2 linked regions of the Posidoniimonas corsicana genome follow. The protein of the gene in region 1 binds, or shares a complex with, the protein of each later gene. Links are inferred from orthologs where the notes say so. Each region holds a gene or a part of one and is shown on either strand. Other genes may lie near its edges. The genes, in order: KOR34_RS06495 and uvrB.

Evidence for each region.
Region 2: the proteins of KOR34_RS06495 (region 1) and uvrB are in contact, whole or in part, in a crystal structure (PDB 7EGT), measured with the Thermus thermophilus proteins. The link is inferred for Posidoniimonas corsicana from one-to-one orthologs. Residues at the interface, in WP_096412145.1 of Thermus thermophilus: His654, Arg656, Phe657, Gln666, Asp668, Glu669, Lys680, Arg681, Leu682, Ser683, Lys685, Tyr686, Ala687; in WP_096411307.1 of Thermus thermophilus: Glu23, Leu25, Arg26, Asp27, Gly28, Glu29, Arg30, Phe31, Arg55, Glu326, Asp327, Phe328, Glu379, Ser382, Gln383, His398, Gly400, Arg401.

Annotation. Positions count from the first base shown.
Region 1 is NZ_SIHJ01000001.1:1,669,029-1,679,159, reverse strand. The notes cover bases 2,669-5,678. They hold KOR34_RS06495 (ATP-dependent helicase), read right to left. Parts: upstream 5,330-5,678; coding sequence 3,008-5,329; downstream 2,669-3,007. Other genes in these bases: KOR34_RS06490 (DNA-directed RNA polymerase subunit alpha C-terminal domain-containing protein), read left to right, coding at 5,610-5,678; KOR34_RS06500 (SAM-dependent methyltransferase), read right to left, coding at 2,669-2,911. Also shown: KOR34_RS06510 (Rieske (2Fe-2S) protein), read left to right, coding at 1-65; KOR34_RS06505 (GNAT family N-acetyltransferase), read left to right, coding at 122-1,078; more of KOR34_RS06500, read right to left, coding at 1,817-2,668; more of KOR34_RS06490, read left to right, coding at 5,679-5,897; KOR34_RS06485 (hypothetical protein), read left to right, coding at 5,946-7,289; KOR34_RS06480 (hypothetical protein), read left to right, coding at 7,303-7,722; KOR34_RS06475 (ATP-binding cassette domain-containing protein), read left to right, coding at 7,734-8,366; KOR34_RS06470 (hypothetical protein), read left to right, coding at 8,656-9,588; KOR34_RS06465 (Mur ligase family protein), read left to right, coding at 9,828-10,131. UniProt on the Escherichia coli protein: A helicase with DNA-dependent ATPase activity. Unwinds DNA duplexes with 3'-5' polarity. Translocates on single-stranded DNA with 3'-5' polarity. Initiates unwinding more efficiently from a nicked substrate than double-stranded DNA.
Region 2 is NZ_SIHJ01000005.1:50,771-60,796, forward strand. Bases 2,594-5,498 are described here. They hold uvrB (excinuclease ABC subunit UvrB), read right to left. Parts: upstream 5,130-5,498; coding sequence 3,057-5,129; downstream 2,594-3,056. Other genes in these bases: KOR34_RS23440 (SHD1 domain-containing protein), read right to left, coding at 2,594-2,867; KOR34_RS23450 (NfeD family protein), read right to left, coding at 5,205-5,498. Also shown: KOR34_RS23430 (hypothetical protein), read right to left, coding at 1-359; KOR34_RS23435 (hypothetical protein), read right to left, coding at 498-1,268; more of KOR34_RS23440, read right to left, coding at 1,338-2,593; more of KOR34_RS23450, read right to left, coding at 5,499-6,431; KOR34_RS23455 (lysophospholipid acyltransferase family protein), read right to left, coding at 6,508-7,200; KOR34_RS23460 (calcineurin-like phosphoesterase C-terminal domain-containing protein), read left to right, coding at 7,454-9,049; KOR34_RS23465 (ABC transporter ATP-binding protein), read left to right, coding at 9,307-9,981; KOR34_RS23470 (hypothetical protein), read left to right, coding at 10,022-10,026. UniProt on the Escherichia coli protein: The UvrABC repair system catalyzes the recognition and processing of DNA lesions. A damage recognition complex composed of 2 UvrA and 2 UvrB subunits scans DNA for abnormalities.

The sequences.
Region 1 (10,131 bases):
AGGCGTCCTTTGCGGTGAAGGTCCAGAGCGATAGGATACTGGTGAGCCTCGAGCCGCCGGGCTAGCGTCCGGCAGCAAGCCGCTTGTACCCCGACGTAACCTCACCAATCGCGGCAGCGCGTTGTTCCAACTGCGCAGTTTCAAGAACTCGGACCCCCCCGCGATCGCGGAGGTATGGAACCGCCAGCCGCCGCAACGCGGGCTGGTGCAGCCCGTCACGTCTGCCCTGCTGGAGCAGATGGTGTTCTCCAAGCAGACGTTCGACCCGGAGGGGATGATCGTCGCGAGCCGCAACGACCGCATCGTTGGCTTCGCCCACGGCGCGTTCGGCCCCACCGAGGACGGCGCCGACATCGACTACTCGATGGGCGCCACGCAGATGCTCATGACGCTGCCCACCAGCCGCACGCCGGAGCTGGTGTCCGACCTGCTGGGGGCCTGCGAGGAGTACCTCCGCTCGCGCGGCGCCAAGGTGCTGTACGGCGGCGGGATGCGCCCGCTCGATGGCTTTTACCTCGGGCTGTACGGCGGCAGCGAGTTGTCCGGCGTGCTGGACTCCGACCGGCTCACCACCGAGGCGTTCGAGTCGAACGGCTACGAGGTGGCGTGCCGGGCGATGGTTATGCACCACGAGCTCTCCCGCTACCGCCCCGCCGTGTCGCGCGAGCAGCGGCTGCTCAAGCGTGAGACGCAGTTCCAGCAGAACTTCTCGCCCACGGTCGACAACTGGTGGGACGCCAACCGGCTGGCCGACGCCGAGCGGCAGGTGTTCCGCCTGACGCCCCGCTGCACCTACGAGACCCTCGCCCGCGTCGAGTTCTGGGACATCGAGCCCCTGGCCACCCGGTGGGGCATCCGCACCGCGGGCCTGCGGGACCTGTACGTCGCGCCAGACGAGCGGCGGCGGAAGCTGGCCTCGTACCTGCTCGGCGAGGCGTTCAAGACGCTGCGCAAGCGGGGCGTGGCGTTGCTCGAGGCCCACGTGATGGCGGACAACGAGCCGGCGCTCAACCTGTACCGCGGCCTCGACTTCACCCAGGTCGACCGCGGCGTCGTGTTCCGCAAGCCGGGCGGGTGAGGATTGGGGGTGAGTTGAAGGTGAGTTCGCACGGCGCTCGCCGCTAACCCCCTCGCTCTACTGACATACCCGGTGGACGCCGACGAGTTGGCGAGCCGACGAGACGGCGCCACTGCCACCCGACGGACAACGACCATGCTGGGTCGGCGCTATCTCTCCGTCCAGTGGCGATGTTGTTCTAACGACTCTCCGCGGGACCGCTCACTTCACTTCCCACCTTCAGTTTGTTGCTGAAACCTGCCACCCAGCGCGGTCTAATGGACAGTGGATTCGTATGCTCGTCTGCCAACACGGGGAGGCGCCACGCCACGACGTAGCGAGACCAGACCGCAGCGAGCCATCGCGCTCGTCGAGCCGTTGCAGATTGACTGATTTGGCGCCGCCATACTGTCCGATCGGCGCGCCCAAAAACGGACAAAACCCGACCGCGCCAATTCAAGGGAGATTAGCGCAACCGACTAACTTAAAAGCACTTACAGGAAACTTAGGGAGGAATAGGCCGTGAGTTCTGTCCCCTGCGCGCGTGTTTTTGGACAAAACGAATCGGACAAAACCCGGGTCTGAAAGCCGACGCGGGCGCCGGGGGCGCTCCCGATAGGGGAGCCCCCGCGATGTACCTGTAGCCGTTTCCTAGCGCACGGGGGCTGCCGCGGAGCGCCCCCGGCACCCGCGCGCGGGGCGCTCAAAGGTGTAGCTGCCCCGGGCTTCCGATCGTTTAGCTTCTACGCGTTGATCAACTCACCGCCGCAGGCGGCGTTGGCCGCGGCTGCGGAGCGCGGCCAGGCAGAGCTCGCAGCGATTGAAGGCGAGCTGCCGCAGGCGGACGTCCTTGTAGCCCCAGCCCTTCACCCGCTTTACGACCTCGTCCAGCGCGTCGGGCTCGGCGAGCGACCAGTCGGGAAGCTTGAGCGTGAGGATCATCCCGCGGATGGTGATGCTGGGGTGGGTGACCACCGGTTCGACCGCGTCGAGTGTGTACTGCGGCGCGGCGTTCACGTCGCACGCCAGCCAGCGGGCGGGCTGCAGCTCGCTGCGGCGGACGTCGCCGGCGCGCATCTTGAAGTGCAGGAAGTCGGGGTGCTCGGTGAGCAGCGGGTCGACCTCCGCCGGGTCGACGCCAATCACACCCATGCCGCGGTCCAGCAGCGCCTGGCTGGCGCCGCCCGGGGCGCAGCCCAACTCGATCCACACATCGCCGGCGTGGGTCGGCAGCGCGGCCCAGCGGAGGGCCTCCTCCAGCTTGAGGTACGCGCGGCTGACGGCGTGCTCGGGCAGGCGGATGCTGGGCGTGCCGCCCGGCCAGCGGTCGACCCGCGAGCGCATCTGGTGCGCGCCCAACCACCACTCGTTCGGCTCCACCAGCGCGATGTCGAGCACCGCGCCGTCGGTCGGCGCGGTCTGGGGGTTGTGCAGGGCGCCCTCTGGCGCGGCGGCGCTGACGCCGGTGCGGACCAGGGCGCTGAGCTCGTCGCGGCCGGGCTCGAAGCCGCCCGCTCCGGGCACCTGCTCGTCGCGCCGCCAAACATGCAGAGCCACCGGCCCATGATCAGCAACCAGCTGCCGCACCTGCTCGTTGTCCCACACCTGCGCGGCGAGCTCGTCGAGCTGGTCGCTGCCGCTGGCCTTGCCGAGCGACAGCCCGCGCGTGCGGGCGAAGGTCATGCGGGGGATCGCCTCGCTGGCCAGGGTGATCGGCGAGGGCGCCTTGAACGTGACGAACCCGGGCCGGCTGAATGCCAGCCGCCAGTCCGGCGCGCGGCGTTCCACCTCCAGCTTGAGCGCGTTCTGGGCGCCCGCCTGGCAGGCGGCAAACAGGTACTGACTCTCAACCATAAACGCCGCCTAGTCTCAATCGGGGTGGTGTCGCTGCGGGAGCAACAGAGTATCGCCGCGCCGTGGCGGCGCCGCCAGCGGTGGGGATCACGGTCGTTACCGGTTGCCCACCGGCTGCAGAGGGCTGTGGGCCAGCACGATGCGTCGCTCGCCCGCCAGGGCGAACTCGACGGTCGCCGCCCGGCGCTTGCCCGAACCGCTCAGCGACTTGATCTTGCCGAGCCCGTATTCCGGGTGCCGCACGGTCATGTCGAGCGAGAAGTCGTCCGGCGAGGCCTTCGGCGTTGTCGCGGGGCGGGGCGTCTGGTCGGTGAGTTCGGCGGCGGTGGTGATGGCGGCCGAGATCCGCGGCTCCGGCTCGGGCGCCGGCGCCGCGTTCGGGTCGACCCAGACTTCTTCTTCGGGCGGCAGGTCGAACTGTTCCCACGGGTCGACCTCCAGCGAGCCGCTGCCGTGGTCGGACTGCATCTCGTGGGTGGGCATCTCCATCAGGAAGCTGCTGGGCACCGCCATCCGCCGCTGTCCACGGAAGTCGCGCAGCCGCACCAGGCTGAGCTGCAGCTCCGCTTCAGCGCGGGTGATGCCGACAAAAGCCAGGCGGCGTTCCTCCTCAAGCTGCTGGGTGTCCATCGAGCTCCGCTCGTGCGGCAGGATGCCGTCCTCCACGGCGACCAGGAACACCACGGGGAATTCGAGCCCCTTGGCCGCGTGAAGCGTCATCAGCGTGACCTTGTCAGAGTCGTCCTCCCAGTTGTCGGTCTCGTTGACGAGCCAGGTGCGTTCGAGGTACTCCTCGAGCCCGGCCTCGCCTTCAAACTCCTCGTCGAACTGGCGGGCGTCGGTCAGCAGTTCCTCGATGTTGGCCAGCCGGCTGGCGTCCTCCTCGTCGTCGCTGTCGACGAGCCGCTGGCGGTAGCCGGACTCGGAGATCACGCTGCCGATCACCTCCTCGACCGGCCCGCCGGCGTGGGCGGTGAGCTTGTCGATCAATGCGACGAATTGCGAGAGCTTGGCCGCCGAGCGTTTGGCCAGCCCCTCGATCAGGCCCGACTCGCGGGCCGCCTCGAGCAGCGGGGCGCCGTACCGGTAGGCGTGATCGCCGAGGGCCTCGAGCGTCTTCTTGCCGATGCCCCGCGTGGGCGAGTTGACGGTCCGCTCGAAAGCGACGTCGTCCTTCGGGTTGTTGATCAGCTGACAGTAGGCCAGCACGTCCTTGATCTCTTTGCGCTGGTAGAACTCCTGCCCCCGCACCATCTGGAACGGCACGCGGTGCGCCCGCAGCGCCCGCTCGATCGACCGCGACAGCGCGTTGATGCGGTAGAAGATGGCGAAGTCGCTCGCCTTCCGCTCGCCAGACTCGATCGCGTCCTGGATCTGCCGGGCGATGCTGTTCGCCTCGGCGTCCTGGTCGGCGTAGGTCACCAGCCGGATAGGCTGGCCCTCGTCGTTCTCGGTGAACAGGGCCTTCTTCTTGCGCCGCTGGTTGTGGCCGATGAGCGTGTCCGCGGCCCGCAGGATGGCCTTGGTGCTGCGGTAGTTTTGCTCCAGCCGGATAACTTTGGCCTGCCCGTAGTCCTGCTCGAAGTCGAGGATGTTGTTCAGGTCGGCTCCGCGCCAGCCGTAGATCGACTGGTCGGGATCGCCCGTGGCGGCCAGGTTGGGGTAGTCCAGCGAGAGCGCCCGCAGGATCACGTACTGCGCGCGGTTGGTGTCCTGGTACTCGTCGACCAGCACGTAGCGGAAGCGGCTGTCGAGCTCGGCGCGGACCTCCGGGTTGTCCTTCAGCAGCTTCGCGACGTGCAGCAGCAGGTCGTCGAAGTCAACCGCGCTGGAGGCCAGCAGCCGCTGCTGGTACGCCGGGTACACACGGGCCACGACGCTCGACAGCGGGCTGCTGCTGCGGGGCTGGTACTCGTCGGCGGTGATCAGCTTGTTCTTGGCGGAGCTGATCCCGCTGGCGATGCGGTCCGCGGTGTAGTGCATCGTGGGAATCTTCTCGGCCTCGATCACCCGCTTGAGCGTCTGCCGCGAGTCCGAGGTGTCGTAGATCGTGAAGCTCTGCCCCAGGCCGACTAGGTCGGCGTGCTCGCGCAGAAGCCGGGCGCCGAAGCGGTGGAAGGTGCTGACCCACACCCGCTGTCCGGGCGCCAGGTTCTCGACGCGGCGGCGCATCTCCTGGGCCGCTTTGTTGGTGAACGTCAGGGCCAGGATCTGCGACGCGTACACGCCGCGCGAGAGCAGATGGGCGATCCTGTGGGTGACAACGCGGGTCTTCCCACTACCCGGGCCCGCGAGGATGAGCAGTGGGCCGTCGACGTGCAGCACGGCCTCGCGCTGGGCGTCGTTCAGGTTCTCGAGCAGCTTGTCCAAGGCGGTCTGCAGTTGGTGGTCGTCGGCGGCCGGTGGCGAACACGCCATTCTAACGCCGCGGGGCCGCGCGGGGACGGGGCTCAACCGGCGCCCGATGCTAGCAGGGGCCGGGAAGCCGCCGGAATTTTTTCCGCAGTCCGTACATTTTCTGGCCTTGATTCGCTATACTCCCGCGATCGGCGCAACGGATCGCCCGTCTCTAGAGTCACGCCCCACGGGTCAAGACGGCCCGGGCGAAGGCTGACGAGTGGGCCCGCTAATCGCCCAATCCGCCACCGGCGGCCGCCGCAGCCGGACCGCCAGCACACAATGGGAGGGACCCCACGCCATGGCTACTCGTATCCCCATGGACCGCGCCCAGGCGCAATCGGAAGAGATGAAGGAACGGCTGGAGATGAGCACCGCCGAGATCGGCCTGGCGGTCCGCACGACGAACTGCCTGGAGGAGAAGGGCGTGTTCACCGTGCACGACCTGCTGCACTGCACGCGCGAGGACCTGCTGAGCATCTCGAACTTCGGCGAGAAAACGCTTGAAGAGGTCTACAAGGCGCTGGAGAATGTGGGTTTCTACCGCCCCGGCCGCGCGACCCTGCCGGCGCAGCGTAGGGCGAAGTAACGCCGCCGACCGCATAGCGTCGGCGCCCCCACTGACTCCGCGAAGCCGATGCGTTCCCGATTCCGCCTGTGGTTGAAGAAGCGGGGCGCCCGACGCAGCGGATCGCCACGGCTGGCGCTGGCCGCCGAGCTGCTGTACCACGTCGTGTTCCTGGCGGTGGGCGCCGTGGCGCTGTGGCTGCACGTGCAGAACGTGCTCGCGCCCGAGTGGAAGGTCCGCTCGGACCTGTCCGGCTACCTGCCCGGACGCTGCGAGATCATCGGCAAGAAGAGCAACCCGCAGGCCGGCCCGGCGGGCTGGGAGTACCAGCCCGAGTGCCGGGTGCAACTCGAGCAGGCGGGCAGGTTTCTGCCGCCGGTGTGGGCGATGGCGGGCGAGCCCTCGCCCCACCGCAACGACTCGGACCGAACGCTACAGAAGTTTGAGGTCGGCAGCCAGGCGCCCTGCTGGTACGACCCGGCTGACACCAGCCGGGTCACGCTCACCCAGCGGCGGCGCTGGTGGCCGTGGCTGGTCACGCTGATCCCGTTCTCGCTGATCGTGCTCGGCGTGGTCGGCGTGACGCGTTCGTTCCTGCGGGCCGGGATCTCGCCCGAGCGGCGGCAGTCCGTGGCCCAACGCGCCGGCCGGCTGGAGGCGGTGCTCGCCCCCGCCAGCGGCGCGGTGGTCGGCGCCGGCCTGCCCGACACTTCCCAGATTACCGACAGCCCCGGCGTGCGGCTGAAGTACCGCCTGCCGTCGCTGGGCGACTCGGGCTGGCGGATCGCCACGCTGGCCACCATCTGCGTGGCCTGGAACCTGCTGGTGGTGTTCTTCCTTTCGGGGCTCGGCTTGGAGTTCTGGAGGGGCCGCCCGCAGTGGGCGCTGCTGCTGGCTATCGTGCCGCTCGCCATCGGCGGGGTCTACATGGTTGTGCTGCTGTACCACGAGGCGCGGTCCTCGACCGGCATCGGGCTGACGAGCGTCGAGGTGTCCGACCACCCGTTCTACCCGGGCGGGAGCTACCGCGGGCAGATGATCCAAACGGGTCAGTTCAAGTTCCGCGGGCTCACGGTCTCGCTGGTCTGCGACGAGGTCGCGACCTTCTGCGAGGGCACCGACACCCGCACCAGCGTGCAAGAGGTCTACCGCCAGGTGGTGCTTCAGGAACCGCGGGGCGAGGTAATCACCCACAAGCCGCTCGAGCGGGCGTTCTCTTTCCAAACGCCCGCCGACGCCATGCACTCGTTCAAGGCCCCGCACAATGAGGTGCGGTGGTTCCTCGAGGTGCGCGTGACGCCGCTCCGCTGGCCGTCCTTCCGCCGGAGCTTCTTGGTGTGCGTGTTCCCACCCGCGGTGGCTTCGGGGATCGTGCAAGCCGCCCCGCCCCCATCGCCGCAGACGGTCGCCTAGCCGGAGCCTCACTTTGCCATCTACCAACGCGCCGCCCATCGCCGACCCGGACGTGTCGATCCGCTTTGCGGACTCGAGGCGTGAGTACAACGCCGGCGAGTCGCTGCGTGCGGTGTGCGCGGTCCACAACGCGGACGCGCTCGAATGCCGCAGCGCCGAGGTGTCGGTGCTGTGGCGTACGGTCGGCAAGGGCGATGAGGACCTGCACGTGCACTACTTCGAGCGTCTGCTCGGCGAGGATGCGCGGCTCTCTTCACCGTTTCAACTCGAGGTGCAACTCCCCGAGAGCCCGCTCTCGTACGATGGACTCAGCGTTAAGATCTGCTGGTGCGTGCGGGTGCGCCTCAACCTGGGCGGCTACCGCACGCACGTCACCGAGGCGCCGTTCCGCTTGGGCAGGACAGCGCCGCCGGAGCCGAGGGAGGCCACATGACAACGCCCTCGATGATCCCTTCACGCGACAGCAACCCGTTCGCCACCTGCTGGACCCGCCCCGGCGCGCTGCCCTTCCTAGCCACCGGCGGCGTCAGCGTGGAAGCGTGTGTCGCCCAGCTAATGTCGAGCGACTGGCGTGGGCAGATCCTCGGACCGCACGGTTCGGGCAAGAGCACGCTCCTAAAGGCGATTGGTCGCGAAATCGAATCGCTCGGCACGCCCGTGCGCTGGATCAGGGGAGGCCGCGACTTCGCCCCGCCGTCCGACCCAGCGGTGCGGGGCCGGGTCTGTTTGATTGATAGCTTCGAGCAGCTCAGCTGCTGGCGCCGGCGGCAGTGGCGGCGCCGCGGATGGGGGGTGGTAGCCACCTCTCACTCGACTGCGGGGCTCCCAACGCTCGCCAGCCTGTCCCCTTCCTTCAACGACCTGACCTGCTGCTTCAATCGGCTCACCCGCGATCATGAGACCTCGGTCACGCTCGCCGACCTGCGACACGCCTTCGGCAGGCATGGCGCCAACGCACGGGAGATTTGGTTCGACCTGTACGACCGGCACGAGCAGCGCCGGCGCGAACCATCGCGCCTGGATTTCGTACAGGAACCCGGCAAAGGATTGTCGCGTGCATGCGGCGGGCCCGCTTGAGGCGGCCGCCGAGGCGCAACCCCGTTCTGCACGGCGGTTAAGGCCCCCCAACTCGCGGGGCGGCCAGGAGTCTTTCAACACCGCGACCTCTGCTCCCCCTACACTTACGGGCGACGCCGCGCCAGGCCCGCCGCGACCGGCGCCAACCGCTACAACCGACGCAATTGGCGCAGAACTAATCTGCTTCCAAATGCTCAAGTCGGCTCAGTAATTGGTTGCCCAGCAGGTGGTTTAGGGGTTACATCAGTATATGAGAAAGAACGTCTTCACCATGCCACGAGCCCGAACTATGCCATCTCGAGTCGTCCTGCTCCGCAGCCTCGTCGCAGCCGCAGTGCTGGTAGGCGTCGCCGACTTGGCGAACGCGCAGTGCTCTACTTGTGCTCAGACCTCGGCCGGCTACACTCCGGTCGCACAGACTTCGTACATGCCGGTCGCCCAAACGGCCTACATGCCCGTATCCCAAACGGTTTACTCGCCTGTCACCACTCAGGCGACCACGGTCTACCGGGGCTGGTACCCGGGGATGTACGTCCGACGGATGCTTGGTTGGGGCGACCCCGCCCCCGCCGCGGCGGCAACCTACACCACGGCCGCGTACCAGCCGACCTACCCGCCCAGCTACAGCGTGGGTTACGCGCCGGCCACGTACAACGTTGGGTACGCCCCGACCGCCTACACGGCCGGGTACGCTGCGGTCGCCTCCGCTACCTACACCACCAACTACCGTGCCGTGACCCTTTCGCCGGTCACCACCTGCTGCGAGCCGGTGGTGCCCGCGTGTGCGACCGACTGCGCTAGCTGCGGCGGCAATGGCTGCTCGAGCTGCGCCGGCGGCGCCAGCCAGGCGGTCTACCAGGAGTCGCCTTCCAACTACGGCAACGATAGCTACGGCGGCGGGCCCACACCGGCGCCCTACATCGATCCGAACGCCCCGGTGGCGACCGAGCGTCAGAAGCCGCCGGTTGAACAGGAGAAAGATGCGGAGTCGGACGAGGAAAGCGTGCTCGACGCCGAGCAGTCCAACTTCTTCCACGCCCCGCCGCTCTACGCACCCAACGCCGTGGACCGCGTCACGCGGAAACCGGCCGCCCCGGTCTGGAACGCCGTGTACAAGCGTGACACAAGCGTCCGCCAAGCGTCCGCCACCACGCAGCAGCCTGCCCGGGCCCCGCAGCACCGCTCGCTGGGCGCCAGCGGCTGGTCGTCGGCGTCGAACTAACGCGAACGAGCCACCTGAGAACTCCACAGCCCGCCCCTGCATTGCTCGGGGGCGGGCTTTTTTCGTGCGCCCAGCGCGATACCGCCAACGACGCAAACCGTGCGGAGAGCGGAACTTCGCACCGAATCCAGGGCAGCCCCAGAACTTCCCTTGACGCGGTTCGGGGATTCGCCGAACATCCTGTCACCCCAAGGACGGGGACGTCAACTATGCAACTCACGCAGGCAAGGAGGCCGCGCGTGCAGAAGACTCTTCGACAACCGGTCGGCGTATGCCTACTCGACGCCCTGGCGGATGTTCGGGTGTTTGGTGACCGCAGCGTCCACGCCGAGAGCTGCACCACCGACGCTACCGACACCCGTCCCGGCGATGTCTACTTCGCCCTGGACAGCTGCGTCGAAGACCCCACAGCTGCTGTGAAGCTAGCCGTGCAGTGCGGCGCGAAGGCCGTCGTCACCGACCAGTACCTGCCGGTCTTCGAAGTCCCGCAGTTCGTGGTCCCCGACGCACGGGTGGCCTACGGCGAGTTCTGCCAACGCCTGG
Region 2 (10,026 bases), on another replicon or contig:
AGGTCATTGAGCAACCAGTCCTCCGACAGCCCAGCATCCAGGACCGCCCCGAACGAATAGCTCATATCCAGATAGAACCCGGTTGCAGGGTTCGTAACGACCCCGATATGCTTCGCACTAGCCGTCGGGAACAGTCCTGGAGGAAGCCGTGCGACGTCTGGCGCCAACGACCGACTTTCTGACTTAACGTAGATCAGACCGACATGATTGCCGTCGGTCTCAATCCCGAGTTCCCCGGTCGCGGAGTTGTAGACGTATGAGAGCAGGCCGTCGTTGAACGCGCCTGGGATTGTTACGCCTCGCACGCTCTGGGAACCAAGACCTAAGAGAACCAGCCAAGCAACACAGAATCGCACCATGGCGTGACTCCACGAAACTACCTGCCAATAACCCGGGTGGGGAAACCGCATGCTAGCCCGCCCAGCGGAACTACGCAACCTTCTGGCCTATTGCCCCACCGCGAACTGAGTCCAGGCCGACAAGCGGCAAGGCGGAGTTCACTCGGCTCCGGCCGCCACTGGCTCCATCGCCGATTCGTCCTCTACTTCGGCTTCGGCGCCGGGGGCTTCTTGATCCTCCGACTCTTTCAGCCGCAGGATCAGTTTGTCGCCTTCAACGCGGATGCTCTCGAACTTGCGGATCTTCTCCGCCACTTCAGGCTCGTCAAGCAGGTCCTTGGCCAGGTTCTCTTTGGCCAGGGCGTCGATGAACTGCTGCGGCAGAGGCTGCCCGTTCACCTCGCCCGCCTTGAGGGTGACGATCGGGATGCCGCCCTCGTAGCTGGCGTCGAGGGTCACCTTGGCGTTCAGGAACCGGCCCGCGCCCATGGGCACCTCGTCGAGCGGGATGCTGACGTCGCCCGTGATCTCGCCGTTCTCAATCGTCACGTAGACGCGGCCTTTGAGGTCCTCGTTGCCGGCGATCAGGGCGTTGATGTCGTCTGAGGTGAGCACCAGCTCGTTCTCGGCGGCCGGCGCGTCGTTCTCGACCGCCTGCTGCAGGCTGTCGACCCGGGCCTGGATCTCGGCGATCTCTTCCTCGCTAGCCTCGGACACGGGGATATCCACCGGCTCGGTCGACGTGTACTTGTCCACCTGGCCCTTCAGGAAGAAGTAGCCCCCCACGCCGCCCCCCACCAGGAGCAACAGCATCAGCACAAATCCGATTCCGGCAATCAGGCAGCCGTAGAACAGGCAACCCTTGGGCTTCTTCTCCGGCTGGGTTTCGGGCGAGTCGTAAGCGTTGGGGTTGTCGGTGGGCATCGACATGGCGGATCTCCGGGGCGAATTGCGGGCCAACCAAGACTCGGCGGCGACACGCTGCGGCAATGGATCTAGTCAGTCGTCGTTCGCGCGGGAAGAGCGACTATTGGATAGGACGGTTTTTTTCTGTTCGGCGGCCTGCTGGCGGCTGGCGTCGCTCAGCCGCCCAAGCGGCACGGTAATTACCTTGCCGTTCCGCTTCCGCAGCGTAACGCCCTGGTCGTCAGACTCAACGTACTGGGCTTCCACGTTGAACTTTCCAGAAGCGTCCGACCAAACGAGAAATGTTGGGGCTTCCGCGTACGGCGCGGCCGCCTGTTCCCGCAGGAAACCGGTCTGACGCAGCCACTGCTTGCCCTCGTCTGACGCCACGAAGCTTGCGTACGCTTCCTCGTTGCGGAGATCGCCCCATTCGTAGCCATAGTCCCGATCCATTTCTTGGAGGGCCGCGAGCACTGCGGCATGGTTTTCCTGTGCAAGCAGCACTGAAACGAGTCCGAACTGGAGTTCGGCGTTGTCAGGATCAAACTCGAGCAACTCCCGTGCGTATCGCTCGGCTGCCTCCAAGTCCCCCATCTCCAGGTTAATCGAGCACCTGTACACATCGAGGTAGGGATCGCCGCCGACGCTCCGGTCGAGTTCATCAATCGCCTGGAGAGCCTGTTCGTACTGTTTACGGATCGCCAAAGCGTCCAACGATAACAACGCAAGTGCAGGATCACCGGGGAACAAGCGCTCGAAGTCGTCCAATGCCTCCAGCAGTTCTCGGTTTCCCACCATGCTAGCGGCGTGGTAGCGGAGAATCTGCACCGACTTGATCTCCTGCATATCACGGGGTAGCTCGCGGTAGATCCGCAGGGCTCTGCGTGCGCCGTCAGGTTCCGAGATATTCATCTCTTGCAGTTTTTCAAAGTTCTCGATGAACGCCCGATCCCCTCCCGCTAGCTTCTGCACCCAGTTCTTGGAGAACTGCTGAGCCGCAGGGAGCAGAGTACGGTAGATGGTCTCTGACAAGTACTCGCCAGACATGTAAACGTAGATGTCGTCTGCGAGCACCCGGCCGTTCTGCAGCGAGAGGCGAAAGTCGTGGTAGTTCAGACCATCTCCGCCCGATAGCCTGAACAGCGCGTGCTCGCGGCCATCCCGAGTGTGGAGTCGCACGAGACGGTACTGAGATCCCACCCCGCCCGACTGACATACCTGTCCGGCAAACCCCTGCCCGGAGCTAAGCGTCCGATTGGCTCCCACCCTGATGCCGGCCGCCATCTCGGAATCGAACGGGAGCCGCGTTAGCACCCCGTCCATTACCCCACTCCAATCAATGCAGTCGTTTAACGCATCGACATCCTTGGCTGCGTAGGCTGCGTTAACGCGTTCTACAAAGTCCGCCTGAAGATCGTGGCTAATGATCGATACTGCCGCGGCGGAAGGCCCCGGCGGCGAGGTTTGATGCTGGTATTCAGCCGAACTCTTGGGCTGTTTTGACGGGCTTTCGTCCCGCGGGAGACGCTCCTCCGCACCACCGCCGCAACCGGTGGAGATCAGCAGGAACAGCCCCGCTGGAACTGCCTGCAGAAGAAGCCGTCCGAATCTTTGAGCAACCATATGAGAGACGAGAATTAGCGGTGGATAGGAGATAGCCGCCCTGTGGGGAATACCACACTATTACCCCTACAGCGGTCGACCGCTAGCAGGAACCGTGAGAATAGAGCGAAGAAGTATGGCAGAAACCCCATTGCGCCAGTCCCACCCCTTGCGGCGCGGGCTGCATGAGCTTGCCACCAAGCATTAACCTCACACCCCCTTCTTCGGCCGCGGCACCTTGGCCTTCTTCGTGCGGCCGCGGCCCTTCTTGGCGGACTTCTTCAGCGAGTCCTCCACCGCGGCCACGCTCTGGCCGATGCTCTCGCGCATCTTGTCGATGCGGTCGCGGAGGATGGCGGCCCGCTCGAACTCCATCTGGTCGGCCGCCTCGTACATCTCCTTCTCCAGCTCGTTGATGTACTCCTCGGTGATGTACTGCGTATCGTCCGAGCGGCCGACGGCGGCGTTCGCGGCAGCGTGCGCGGCGGCCTCGGTTTCGATGCCGGCGCGGATCGCCTTGATGATCGTCTGCGGCGTGATGCCGTTCGCCTCGTTGTACTCCTGCTGCAGCTTGCGGCGGCGCTCGGTCTCGTCCATGGCGGCCTGCATGCTGCGGGTCACCTTGTCGGCGTACAGGATCACCTTGCTGTTGACGTTCCGTGCGGCGCGGCCGATGGTTTGCATCAGCGAGGTCTCACTCCGCAGGAAGCCCTCCTTGTCCGCGTCGAGGATCGCCACCAGCGACACCTCCGGCAGGTCCAGGCCCTCGCGCAGCAGGTTGACGCCCACCAGGGCCTCGAATTTGCCCTGCCGCAGGTCGCGGAGCAGCTCGACCCGCTCGAACGCGTCCAGCTCGGAGTGCAGCCACTTGCACAGCACGCCCTGCTCGCTGAGGTAGCTCGACAGGTCCTCGGCCAGCCGTTTGGTGAGCGTGGTGACCAGCACCCGCTCGCCCTTGGCCGCCCGCTCGCGGACCTGCTCCAGCAGGTGCGGCACCTGGCCGCGGGCCGGGCTGAGTTCGATCACCGGGTCCAAGAGGCCGGTCGGGCGGACAATCTGCTCCACCACCTCGCCGCCGGTCTGCTCCAGCTCGTAGTCGGCCGGCGTGGCGCTGACGTACACCACCTGCTTGATCCGCTCCTCCCACTCGTCGAACTTGAGCGGGCGGTTGTCCAGGGCGCTGGGCAGCCGGAAGCCGTGCTCCACCAGCGTGGTCTTCCGTGCGCGGTCGCCGTTGTACATCGCGCCGACCTGGGGGATCGTGGCGTGGCTCTCGTCGACGAACAGCAAGTAGTCGTCCGGGAAGAAGTCGAACAGTGTGTTGGGCGCCGAGCCGGGCGGGCGGCCGCTCAGCGGGCCGGAGTAGTTCTCGATGCCGGGGCAGTAGCCCATCTCGAGCATCATCTCGATGTCGTACCGCGTGCGGGCGTTGAGGCGCTGCGCCTCGAGCAGCTTGCCCTGCTCCTTGAACAGCTCAAGCCGGCCGGTCAGCTCGTTGCGGATGCTCTGCACCGCGTTCTCGATCCGCTCCTCGGGCAGCACGAAGTGCTTGGCCGGGTAGATGTACACGCTCTGCAGCTGGTCGACCGCCTCGCCGCTCGTTGGGTTGATAATCGACAGCTTCTCGATCTCGTCGCCCCACATCTCGATGCGGTAGGCGAACTCCTCGTAGGCGGGCCAGATCTCGATCGAGTCGCCCCGCACGCGGAACTTGCCGCGGGCCGGGTCGTGGTCGTTGCGCTCGTACTGTATGTCGATCAGCTTGGCGAGCATTTCGTCGCGGTCCACGACGTCGCCCACCGTGAGGCCGACCATCATCTCCTTGTAGTCGTCGGGCGATCCCAAGCCGTAGATGCACGACACGCTGGCCACCACGATCACGTCGCGCCGGCTGACGAGCGAGCTGGTGGTCGCTAGCCGCATGCGGTCGATCTCCTCGTTGATCGACGCGTCCTTCTCGATGTAGATGTCCCGCTGGGGGATGTAGGCCTCGGGCTGGTAGTAGTCGTAGTAGCTGACGAAGTAGCTGACCGCGTTCTTCGGGAAGAACTCGCGGAACTCGCTGTAGAGCTGCGCGGCGAGGGTCTTGTTGTGGCTCAGCACCAGCGCGGGCCGCTGCAGCTCCTGGATGACGTTCGCCATGGTGAACGTCTTGCCGCTGCCGGTAACGCCCATCAGCGTCTGCGACCGGCGGCCCGCCTTGAGCTCCTTGGTGAGCTTCTCGATGGCGGCCGGCTGGTCCCCGGCGGGCTGGAACTCGGAGCTGATCTCGAATTGCGGCATGACGAAGCGTAGGGGCGGGGGCGGAGGGGGCTCGCGAACCTCCATCATAGCGCTTCGGCGGCGGGAGGGTAATTGTCAGGTTTGTGCCGGACCGGAATCCAGACGCTGCACAATGAGCCCCAGTTCGTCGACGCCGGTCACCAGCACCTGGGCCCCGCCCGGGATCGGCGGCCCCTCGGTTCTTGCCGGCCGAGACCGCCCCTCCACCACCGCCATGCCGTAGGGGCCGATGTCGCCGTTGGCCACCCCGGTGCACCCCACGAACGACGCGAAACGCTTGGTGTCCGCCTTCTTGATCTGCCGCTCCCACGGCCAGCAATCGCAGCACATACAACAGCTCGGGTCGCAGCAGTTGGCGTCGAGGCCGTCGCCGGCGCAAGCGGGGGCATCGCAGCCGCCACAGTCGCAGGCGCCGATCGGGCAGTCGCAGTCCCCCGCCCTCACCAGGTGCGTTGGTCGCAAGCGAGGCCGGGGTTCTCGTGCTCCCGCCGCGCAGCGTCGAGACTCGATGCGTTGGATGGCGGCGCTTAGCACGCGTTGCGAGACCGATTCTCCGGACGCTTCCGGTCGGCAGTTGGCGGCCGCTACAAGCTGACGCTGAGCCGCGCGGTAGGCCTCGTCCGCGGCGTCGCTGTCCCGCACGGGATTCGGAAGGCGGCGACGCCGGTCGAGGCGCCAGTCGGCGGCGCTGTCCGCCATGATGATCGCCGCGCCGACCGACTTGCCGATACGCCGGAAGGTCTCGCGACTCGCCACGAGCCGCGGCGCCGCATCCGCCAACAGAGAGAACACATCGCCGAACCCCGCGGCCGTGGACGCGGCGAACGCCGGGAGCGAGCACGGCCCGCCCGCTGACTCTAGCGCGACGTGCTGGTCGATGACCGATTGAAACCGCGCAGGCGCCGCCGGGTCGAGGCGCGCGAAGTACGCGTGGGCCGTGTCCACCGGCCGGCGCCAGACTGACAGCGCCAGTCGCGCGGCGAGCGAGCGGTCGTCCCGCACATCGTCCGCCAGCTTGATCGAGGCCAGCAGCATCCCCAACGCCGCCGCGAACTCGCCGAGCGGCGCATCGGCGGCGCCCTCGAGCTTCTTCGCCCCACGCAGCCGGCAGCAGGTCGGCTCTGACTCGGGCAGTAGGGCGCTGCCGAGCGCCTCGCGCGACAGCAGGTACGCGAACACGCCCTCGTAGCTCACCACCGGCGCCGTGCGGGCGCCGAAGAACAGCCGCTGGAACCGGCAGCACCGCGCGTACGCCCGGCGGTAGTCGGCGTCGCCGCAGGGGCCGCGGAGGAATCCGAACATGGAGCATCCGTTGAGGGACCGATTGCCAATCGTCGGTCGCTAGTCTAACGGATATCACGCCGCAGCGTGGCTAGCGCTACGCCGCCCGGCGTTTGCGCTCGATCCGCTTGGCGGTGGCGGCGCCGGCTTCGGCGGCTTCCTGGGGGTCGTGCTCGGCCTCCAGCGCGTTGAGCTGGTCTTCGATCCGCTGGCGGAAGTCGTCGACGCTCTCGCCCAGTTGGTAGAACAGCGGCTCGCCAAAGTAGCCGTGCACGGTGCTGAACGGCTTGGGCACCTGGAACCGGTCCCACGCGCCGCGGATGGTCCAGCGGCTGGTGGGCACGCCGACCACGTTGATCACCGCGCAGCCGGTCTGCTTGGCCAGCACGGCCACACCCTTGTTGACGCGGCCGCGCGGGCCGCGGGGGCCGTCGACCGCGATGATGGCCGGCTTGCCGGCGCGGAGGTTCTCGGCCAGGCCGCGGAGCGCGGCGCGGCCGCCCTTGCCGTCGGCGCCGCTGGAGCCGCACTTCGGCTTCACCCGCATCAGCCGGAAGGCGGGGATCAGCAGTTGTCCGTCCTTGGACTGCGACACCATGGCCGCGGTGCCGGGCTCGCGGTTGATCACTACCGCCACCTGATGCGCGTGCAGAACCGAGTAGGTGTACGGAATGCCCGCGTCGCGGAGCTTGGGGCGGGGGTCGTTGTAGACCCGCACACGGCAGGTGACGCGGAGGGTCACGATCGCCAGGGCGATCAGCCAGGACAGCGCCCAGCGGGCAACAGGCATCTCGGTATCGGGGGCAAGACTAGCGGGTGCGGGGTCGGCTTCTGCGCGTATCGGGTCGGCGCGAGCCGCGGTTTTAGCGGCATCGCCCGCTTGCGGATACAGCAATCGGGGGCCCCTGGTGAAAAGGGGCAGACCCTCACGCCGACCGGCCCGCCTGCGGCCCCCCGGTGGTGCGACGTGGAGAAGATTTACCGCGCCGGTGGTCGTGCTATCATGACGGGCCCCGCCACCCTCTCCTAGGATTGCCCCCCCGATGCGCGCCACCGCCCTCTTCGCCTGCCTGCTAGCACTCACCTCGACCTCGACCGCCAGCGCTGACGATACGGCCCGCGGGGTGGTGTTCCTGGACGCCAACAACAACGGCGCCCGCGACGCCGACGAGCAGCCGCTGCAGGGGATTAAGGTCAGCAACGGCCGGCAGATCGTGAAGACCGACCAGGCGGGCCGGTACGAGCTGCCGGTCACCGACGACACGATCCTGTTCGTCATCAAGCCGCGCGGCTACCGCACGCCGCTCTCCGAGCAGATGGTGCCGCGGTTCTACTACATCCACAAGCCGAACGGCTCGCCGAAGAACTACCAGTTTGCCGGCGTCGAGCCGACCGGCCCGCTGCCGGAGTCGGTCGACTTCCCGCTCTACAAGCAGGACGAGCCGGAGCGGTTTCAGGCGTTGATGTTCGGCGACCCCCAGCCCCGCACGCAAGAGGAGGTCGACTGGATCTCGCACGACGTGATCGAGGAGCTGATCGGCACCGAGGCGAAGTTTGGCGTCACGCTGGGCGACATCATGTTCGACGACCTAAACCTGTTCGACTCGTCCAACTCGGCGATCGCCGTGCTGGGCATCCCCTGGTACAACGTCATCGGCAACCACGACCTCAACCACGAGGCGCACGAGGACCACCTCAGCGACGAGACCTTCGAGCGGCACTTCGGCCCGCCCTACTACTCGTTCGACTACGGCGCGGTGCACTTCATCGTGCTTGACGACGTCGAGTGGCGCCTGAACGAGGCCGGCCAGGGCGGCTACCGCGGCGGCCTGGGCGAGGACCAGCTGGCGTTCGTCGAGCGCGACCTGGAGCTCATCCCCGACGATCAGCTGGTGGTGCTGATGATGCACATCCCGGTCACCAAGATCCAGACGCCCGAGCGGCTGCGGCTGTACCGGCTGATCGAGCAGCGGCCGTTCTGCATGTCGATCGCGGGCCACGAGCACTTCCACGAGCACCGCTTCCTCAAGCAGGCCGACGGCTGGAACGGCCCCCAGCCGCACCACCACGTGGTGAACGTCACGGTGTGCGGCAACTGGTGGGGCGGCATGCAGGACGAGCGCGGCATCCCCCACGCCACCATGGGCGACGGCGCGCCCAACGGGTACTCGATCATGACTTTCGACGGGCACGAGTACCAGCTCGAGTTCCGCGCCGCGGGCCGGCCCGCGGACTACCAGATGAACGTCGACGCGCCCGAGGAGTTCCGCGCGTCCGACGGCGCCGACATCGTTGTGAACGTGTTCAACGGCTCGGAGAAGTCAACCGTCGAGATGCAGGTCGGCCCGGCCGGCGGCGAGGGCCAGGAGTGGACCAAGCTGGCGCACACCCCGATGCGAGACCCGGACTACGTCCGCATGGCGGGCCGCGAGGACCAGGTAAAGGACTCGCTCACCAAGTCCGCCTCCGAGCAGAGCCTGGTGTTCAACCCCGACAACCGCAACCTCTACTCCACCCACATCTGGAAGGGCCGCCTGCCCGCCGGGCTCGCGCCGGGCACGCACTGCGTCCGCATCCGCACGACCGACATGCACGGCATGGTCCACCACGGCTACCGCCTGGTGCGCGTGGTGGAGTAGCGGTTGGCGGTTGGAAGTTGGAAGTTTGTAAGTCGCTATCGTGCGGCGCTGGTGTTGTCGACTGCCACACCAATCGACTCGTAGCCCCCGGCTCTGCCGGGGGATCGTCCTGCGAACATGCATCGCCGTTGTGCAATCCCCCGGCAGAGCCGGGGGCTACGGGCTGTCCGCGCGGTAGAACCACCCACCACCCACCAAGTTCCAACTCCCCAACCGCCCCACTTGGCGTCGGGCGACCGGCAGCCGACAATCACGGCATGTCTGATCTGGTTGTTACGCACGCCGCGAAGAGTTACCCGACGCCGTCGGGGCCGCTGGAGGTGCTCAAGGACGCCGACTTCTCGATGCGGCGGGGCGAGAGCCTCGCCATCGTCGGGCCGAGCGGCTCCGGCAAGAGCACGCTGCTGGCGCTGCTCGGCGGCCTGGAGCCGCCAACCTCCGGCACGATCACCATCGCGGGCCAGGACCCCTACTCGCTGCCGGAGCAGGTGCTGCCCAAGTTCCGGGGGGAGCAGTTCGGGTTTGTCTTTCAGGAGCACTACCTGCTGCCGCAGTGCACGGTGCTGGAGAACGTGCTGACGCCGCACCTCGCGATCGGGTCGGCCGGCAAGCCAGAGCAGGACGCCGCCCGGGAGTTGCTCAGCCGCGTCGGGCTCGCCGAGCGGCTCACCCACCTGCCGCGCGAGCTGTCCGGCGGCGAGCGCCAGCGTGTGGCGATCGCCCGGGCGCTGGTCCGCCGGCCGACGCTGGTGTTGGCCGACGAACCCACCGGCAACCTCGACCAGACCACCGCCGGCCAGGTGACCGAGCTGCTGCTGGAGCTGCAACGCGAGACCGACTCGGTGCTGGTGGTTGTAACGCACAGCGCGGAGCTCGCCGCGGCCATGCAGCACAGCAAACGCCTGGACGACGGCCGGCTGGTCGATCAGTGAATATGTCAGGCCCTCTCTTCCGCCTCACCGGGTACCCACGATGAC